Regions from separate parts of the Flavobacterium sp. PLA-DH12 genome, predicted to be linked through region 2. Evidence: riboswitches for the same ligand, from Rfam matches in the RefSeq annotation. Region 2 holds a riboswitch; the other holds the start of a gene.
What was found. Region 2 has a riboswitch for S-adenosylmethionine ahead of AC5ZCW_RS17020 (homocysteine S-methyltransferase family protein). Riboswitches for the same ligand answer to the same signal wherever they lie in the genome.
Positions count from the first base shown of each region.

Region 1: another riboswitch for S-adenosylmethionine. It lies ahead of AC5ZCW_RS07800 (DUF4369 domain-containing protein); the one in region 2 lies ahead of AC5ZCW_RS17020 (homocysteine S-methyltransferase family protein).

Region 1 covers NZ_JCAMPD010000003.1:350,044-353,593, forward strand. The annotation lists gene AC5ZCW_RS07790 (PAS domain-containing sensor histidine kinase) at 1-671, shown strand, start outside; gene AC5ZCW_RS07795 (response regulator) at 680-1,135, shown strand; SAM riboswitch class I at 1,351-1,451, shown strand; gene AC5ZCW_RS07800 (DUF4369 domain-containing protein) at 1,694-1,918, shown strand; gene AC5ZCW_RS07805 (TlpA family protein disulfide reductase) at 1,943-2,686, shown strand; gene AC5ZCW_RS07810 (aminotransferase class V-fold PLP-dependent enzyme) at 2,861-3,550, shown strand, end outside.
Region 2 covers NZ_JCAMPD010000009.1:4,483-8,032, forward strand. The annotation lists gene AC5ZCW_RS17020 (homocysteine S-methyltransferase family protein) at 210-1,214, opposite strand; SAM riboswitch class I at 1,545-1,661, opposite strand; gene AC5ZCW_RS17025 (NAD(P)/FAD-dependent oxidoreductase) at 2,021-3,073, opposite strand; gene AC5ZCW_RS17030 (precorrin-2 dehydrogenase/sirohydrochlorin ferrochelatase family protein) at 3,171-3,550, opposite strand, start outside.

The DNA.
Region 1 (3,550 bases), on a different contig from region 2:
CATCCCACGATTTAAAAGAGCCCGTTAGAAAAATCAAAACATTTTTAAGCCGTCTCGAAGATCATCTTAGCGAACAGTTAGACGAATCATCTTCAAAATATATTGAACGAATTCATGTTGCGGCAGACCGTATGTTTACTATGATTGACGGTGTGTTGGCCTATTCTAAAATCAATGCCGATTTGCAAAAAGCAACGGTTGTCGATTTAAATGAAGTGATTAAAAATATAGAAAGCGACCTTGAAATCGCGCTTCAAAAAACAGGAGGTAAAATTTACTATGAAGAGCTCCCTGTGGTTGAAGGAGCTTCTGTATTGCTTTATCAATTGTTTTATAACCTGATTAACAATTCTATTAAATTTGCTAGAGAAGAAGTGTCGCCCCAAATCACAATTAAAGCAAATGAACAAATTGAAGACGGAAGAAGAGTGGCGGTAATTACGGTAGAAGATAACGGAATTGGCTTTGAAGACAATCAAACTGGACGTATTTTTGAAACTTTTACCCGCTTAAATTCCAAAGATCGTTACGAAGGAACGGGCTTAGGTTTGTCTCTCTGTAAAAAAATTGCCGAACGGCATGGAGGAAGTATTAGCGCAACAGGAATTGCTGATAAAGGAGCAGTTTTTAGCATAACACTGCCATTTGAACAAAAAGAAAAAGACATTTAATTAAAACTATGGGGAAAAAGATAATTTTATTGGCAGATGATGATCAGGATGATGCAGAAATGTTTTGTGAAGCACTGGCAGATATAGATGAAAGTATTATTTGTCATTGTGCCGAAAATGGAAGCGAAGCGTTAAAATTACTCGAAAAACAAGAAGAAATTCCAGGGATTGTCTTTCTGGATTTGAATATGCCTATAATGAACGGGTGGGAATGTTTGAAAAGGCTGAAATTGAATGAGAATTATAAAGGAATTCCAGTCGTTATGATTTCTACTTCTTCACATAAAAACGATTTAGAAGCGGCAGCAAATCTTGGTGCTGTATGCTATTTTGTCAAACCAACTGATTTTAAGGATCTAAAAAAGGTTCTTGGATCGATTACTTCAAACCTTGATAAGGGATTAAAAAAAGCACTTTTCGATCTAGAAAAGAATAAATTTCTGCATGTGTTTACTGCTGAATAAGTAAAATACTTTGCTTTTCTATGAAAAAAAAGTATGAATTTCTTTTATAAAAAGGAGTTTGTAAATAAAAACAAATTTATTTTAATTTATTGATTTTTATAGCGTTGTGGTTTTATTAGCGCCATTTTTTTAAAGAAAAAAATAAAAAACACAAATTAAACTTGACTAATTCGGTAGAATTAATATATATTTGTGTCAGAAAAATTAAAAAATGATACTTATCCAGAAAGACTGAGGGAATAGGCCCATTGAAGTCTTAGCAACCTGTTGCCGAATAAGGTGCTAAATCCTTCCGCTTTAAGCGGGCAGATAAGAAAGATTTCATCCGAAAATCTGTTTAAGTTCATCCAATTAAAAATTATTAAAATGAAAGCAGAATCATTTTTATACGCCGGTTATGAGCTTATGAATTCCATTTTCGAAGAAAACAGCTTTGCCTTTTTCTAGCGAGAATAGATTAGTTCTACCAAATTTCCTTCTTTAAATAATTAAAATTCGCTAATGTCCTTTGGCATTGGCCAGAAATTCTTTTGTATAATCTTAAAAACTAAAAATAAAATGAAAAAAATACTATTGGGTTTTGCTTTGTTTCTTGGAGCCGTTCAAACTCAGGCGCAGGAAAGTAATTTACAATTAAAAGGAACTGTTGTCGATACAGTGACACAATATGTTTACTTGCAGAAGTTTCACAATAAAATGTTTACCACGATAGATTCAGCAAAGGTAAAAGACGGAAATTTTAGTTTTAAAACAAAAGTAAAAACACCAGAATTATACGGTTAAAGTGTCAATACAGAAAGCTCGCCTTTGTATGTTTTCCTTGAAAAAGATGCAATTTCGGTAAAACTGAGTCCAAAGAAATATTATACCGCTTCTGTAGTGGAAGGTTCGGCTTCTCAAGATTTATTCGAAACCTATAAAAAGAGCAAAGATGTAGAAATCAGCAAATTCATAACAGAAAATCCAAAATCTATTGTTTCTGCTTATGTATTGTACAGAAACTGGTCTTATAGATTAACGCCAGAGCAGATTACCCAAAACATTGCTTTGCTGGATAAAAGTCTTCAGAATACCACTTACGTGAAAGAATTAAAAGAATTGGCTATTGTTTTAGACGGATTAGCAGTAGGCAAAAAAGCCCCTGATTTTACAACCAATGATCCTGAAGGAAAACCAGTTCGACTTTATGACAATTTAAAAGGAGGTTATACTCTAGTAGATTTTTGGGCTTCATGGTGCGGTCCATGCCGAAGAGAAAACCCAAATATTGTAGCGGCATACAAAGAATTTCATGATAAAGGATTCAACATCGTAGGGATTTCTCTAGATAAAAAGAAAGAAAACTGGATTAAGGGAATTAAGGATGATAATTTAACCTGGACACATGTTTCTGACTTACTTTTCTGGAACAGTGCCGTTGCTAAATTATATGGAGTTAGAGCTATTCCTGGGAATTATTTAGTAGATTCTAAAGGAATAATCGTTGCTAAAAACCTGCACGGAGAAGAATTGCAAGCTACGCTAAAAAGGCTTTTAGAGAATAAAATTTAATAAAGAAATACGCAACCTTGTCATTCCGAGGAACGAGGAATCACACTAGAGAATCCATATAGAAAGTCGTCAATCTTTGTCGAGTTACGTGTGTGATTTCTCCTCCGTCGAAATGACAAAAAGAAGAATAAAACACTTGCAAATACAATTTAGTTAATTAAAATGATAAAGGAAATGAATGCTATTGAACCAACAACAAAACCAACAGAACCTGAGTGTTACTTCTCTAAGTTTAGAGAAAATATAGTAGGAATTGACCACACTTTCGAATCGGTTTACGGAGAACAAAATTTAGTTTATGCAGACTGGGTTGCCAGCGGAAGATTATACACTCCGATCGAAGATATCATGCTCAATAAAATTGGTCCAATGATTGCCAATACGCATTCACTTTCAAGTCAGACAGGAAAAACCTCTACTTATGCCTATCAGCATGCTAGAGATATTATTAAGAAATCGGTTAATGCAAATGAATCTGATGTTTTGGTAACTACAGGAAGCGGTATGACGGCAGCTTTATCGAAACTGCAGCGTATTATGGCGCTTCGAACAAAATCTGAAGAGGACAGACCTGTCGTTTTCATCACACACATGGAGCATCATTCCAATCAAGTTTCGTGGTATGAAACCAATGCCGAAGTTGTGATTTTGCCACCTGATGAGAATAATTTGGTTGACCCAAAAGTTCTTGCTGCAACAATTAAAAAATATGCAGACAGAAGTTTGAAAATAGGTTCATTTACAGCTTGTTCGAATGTGACAGGAATTATTACGCCTTATCACGAATTAGCCAAAATCATGCACCAAAATAACGGACTTTGCTTTGTAGATTTTGCAGCTTCGGCGCCGTATGTTAAAATTGAT
Region 2 (3,550 bases):
TCCCTCACGCGGTCTCGGTTTCATAAAATGTTTTATATTTCCCGAGATTTCAATATTATATTCAACGTTTCTACCGACAATTTGTTCGTACCGAACATTTTATTCTCATTTCAACCTGCAAGGTTTTCAAAACCTTGTAGGTTTCTATCTTTTAAAGTCAACAAATTATACCTACAAGGTTTTGAAAACCTTGCAGGAAACGGAAATGTTTACCCAATTACCGGCGCCACTCTAGGCTTATAATCTTTCGCAACCTCAGCCATTAATCGGATATGATCTGGCGTTGTTCCACAACAACCACCAATGATATTGATTAAATTATCCTCTAAATATTCTTTAATGAAAACTTGCGTCTGCTCTGGCGTTTCATCGTATTGTCCGAATGCATTTGGCAATCCTGCATTTGGATGTGCCGAAACATTAAAGCTTGTGTTATGTGCTAATGTTTTTAAATACGGTTTCAGCAAATCGGCTCCAAGAGCGCAATTGAATCCTACGCTTAATAACGGAATATGTGAAACTGAAATTAAAAACGCTTCAACTGTCTGTCCAGAAAGCGTTCTTCCAGATGCATCGGTAATCGTTCCTGAAACCATGATTGGAATATCCAGATTGCGTTCTTCTTTTACTTCCTCGATTGCAAAAAGTGCTGCTTTTGCATTTAATGTATCGAAAATTGTTTCGACCAAAAGCAAATGACAACCACCATCCATTAAAGCTTCGACTTGTTGTTTGTAAGCAATACGTAAATCGTCAAATGTTACGGCTCTGTAACCTGGATCGTTTACATCTGGCGACATACTCGCTGTACGGTTTGTTGGTCCGATTGAACCGGCTACGAAACGTGGTTTTTCCGGATTTTTAGCGGTAAACTCATCGGCAACCTCGCGTGCGATTTTTGCCGATTCGTAGTTTAACTCGTAAACCAAATCTTCCATGTGATAATCGGCCATACCGATTGTCGTTCCAGAGAAGGTATTGGTTTCTACAATGTCAGCACCTGCTTCATAATATGCGGCGTGTACATCGCGAATCGCTTGTGGTTGTGTTAGGGATAGTAAATCGTTGTTTCCTTTTAACGGATGCGGGAAATCTTTGAAACGCTCTCCTCTGAAATCTTCTTCGGAGAAATTATAGCGTTGCAACATTGTTCCCATTGCTCCGTCAAGGATTAGGATATTTTTTTTTATTGCTTCTTGAATTGTAATTGCCATATTCTTTTGCCGCTAAGGCGCTAAGGCACAAAGCTTTTTTAATTATAATTTTTGAAGGTTCTATTTAAACCCGACAGGTTTTGAAAACCTGTCGGGTTTAACCTTCGATATTTTTTTCACATTAATTCCAAAAATGCACTATTGCTGGCTCATTAGCCCCGATTGAAGTGGAAATCCTTTTGATTTTTTCTTTAAAAAATCAAAAGATTGCAACGAAAAGCGGGAACTACTGACTGCAAAAATGCGCCAATGATTCGCTCCTTTACTGAGTTGTTTCAGTAAATATTATATGTTATCGAGAAAAGTTTTGAGAAATACGAGTATGTATTTGTGTTATCTATCTTTAATACTGGAAAATATCGTATAAAGTAGAATTTAGCACCTTCTTTATGATAAAGGGTTGCTAAGGTTTCATCGGGTCTATCCCTCCGCCTTTCGTGATAACGAACAATAATTTTAAGAACAGTGCAAAGTTATGAAATAGGGTTTCGATTTGCAAATGTTTTTTTTCTAAGGTTCTGAGGGACTTAGGTGCTAAGGTTCTTAGGTTTTATCTTTTGCTTGATTTAGCTCCGGAGGAGCATAATATTTATAGAAAACAATCTACACAACGCAAAAGCTCCAGCAGAGCGACATATATTTCGCTCCGCTGGAGCTTTTGCAAACGAATAATTTCTTTTCTATAAATATATCATCCCTCTGGGATTATTCATGGTAATTAAAAAAGCCCAAACTTTAAAAAGTTTGGGCTTTACAATATTTAAAAACCTTAGCGCCTTAGTACCTTAGAACCTCAGCACCTCAGATTAAACAATCGCCTTCACAACTGCTTTTGGCGCTTCTTTACGAGTTCCGTCGAAACCATCTACACCTGAAACCGTTGTATATTTCAATACATATTTTTTACCTGGGTTAATGATTGAATAAGCAGCTTGGCACATTAAAGTTGCTTCGTGGAAACCACAAAGGATCAACTTTAATTTTCCTGGGTATGTATTTACGTCTCCAATTGCGAAGATTCCAGGAATGTTAGTTTGGTAATCTAATGCATTATTTACTTTAATAGCATTTTTCTCTATTTCTAATCCCCAGTCTCCAATTGGACCTAATTTTGGAGTCAATCCGAAAAGTGGGATGAAGTAGTCACATTCGATTTTACGGTGTGCGCCGTTTTCTTCGATATCTAATGACTCAACATGCTCAGCACCATTGATTCCGATAACTTCTGCTGGAGTGATTAATTTAATTTTTCCGGCTGATTTTAATTCCTGTACTTTTTCTACTGAATCTAAAGCGCCTCTGAATTCGTTTCTTCTGTGGATTAAAGTTACTTCTGAAGCTACATTTGCTAAGAAAATTGACCAGTCTAATGCTGAATCTCCTCCTCCTGCAATAACAACTCTTTTATCTCTGAATTTCTCAGGATTTTTGATGAAGTATTTCACTCCTTTATCTTCATAAAACTCGATATCTTCGATAAGTGGTTTACGAGGCTCAAAACTTCCTAAACCTCCAGCAATTGCAATAACTGGCGCGTGGAATTTAGTTCCTTTGTTTGATGTTACAATGAAAGTTCCGTCTTCTTGTTTTTCAACTGTTTCAGCACGTTCTCCTAAAGTAAAACCTGGTTCAAATTGTTTGATTTGCTCCATTAATCCGTCAACTAAATCTCCTGCCAATACTTCTGGAAATCCAGGAATATCATAAATTGGCTTTTTTGGATATAACTCTGATAGTTGTCCTCCTGGTTGTGGAAGAGCATCTAAAATGTGGCATTTTAATTTTAACAATCCTGCCTCAAATACGGCAAATAAACCTGTTGGGCCTGCTCCAATTATAAGTATATCTGTTTTAATCATTATGTTGTTGTTTATAATCATTCTTAATAACGCAAAGAAACGAATAAATCCTTGTACTTTCAATGATTTTTATCATTAATTTCTTTCCGAAACTTTTTTACTCTTTATTTTTTAATGAAGAGGTAATCTCATTCATTCTTTTTACCTTTTCTTCAAAATTGCCTTTTAAGGTTTTTCGATATTCATTCAGATTTTCAACCATTTGGTTAATATCTTCTGGAATTACTTCTTCAAAAAACTCACGCAATCTCTTTGCTGTTGTTGGCGATTTTCCGTTTGTTGAAATGGCAATTTTCACGTTTCCTTTTGTTACGATTCCGCCTAAATAATAATCGCATAAATCTGGCGTATCGGCAATATTGCAAATCAGGTAACGTTTTCTTGCTAAATCGTAAACTTTTTTATTCACTTTTAAATCGTCTGTACAGGCAATTACCATGTGACGCTTTTTAAGCATTTTCTTTTTGAACTTTTTTT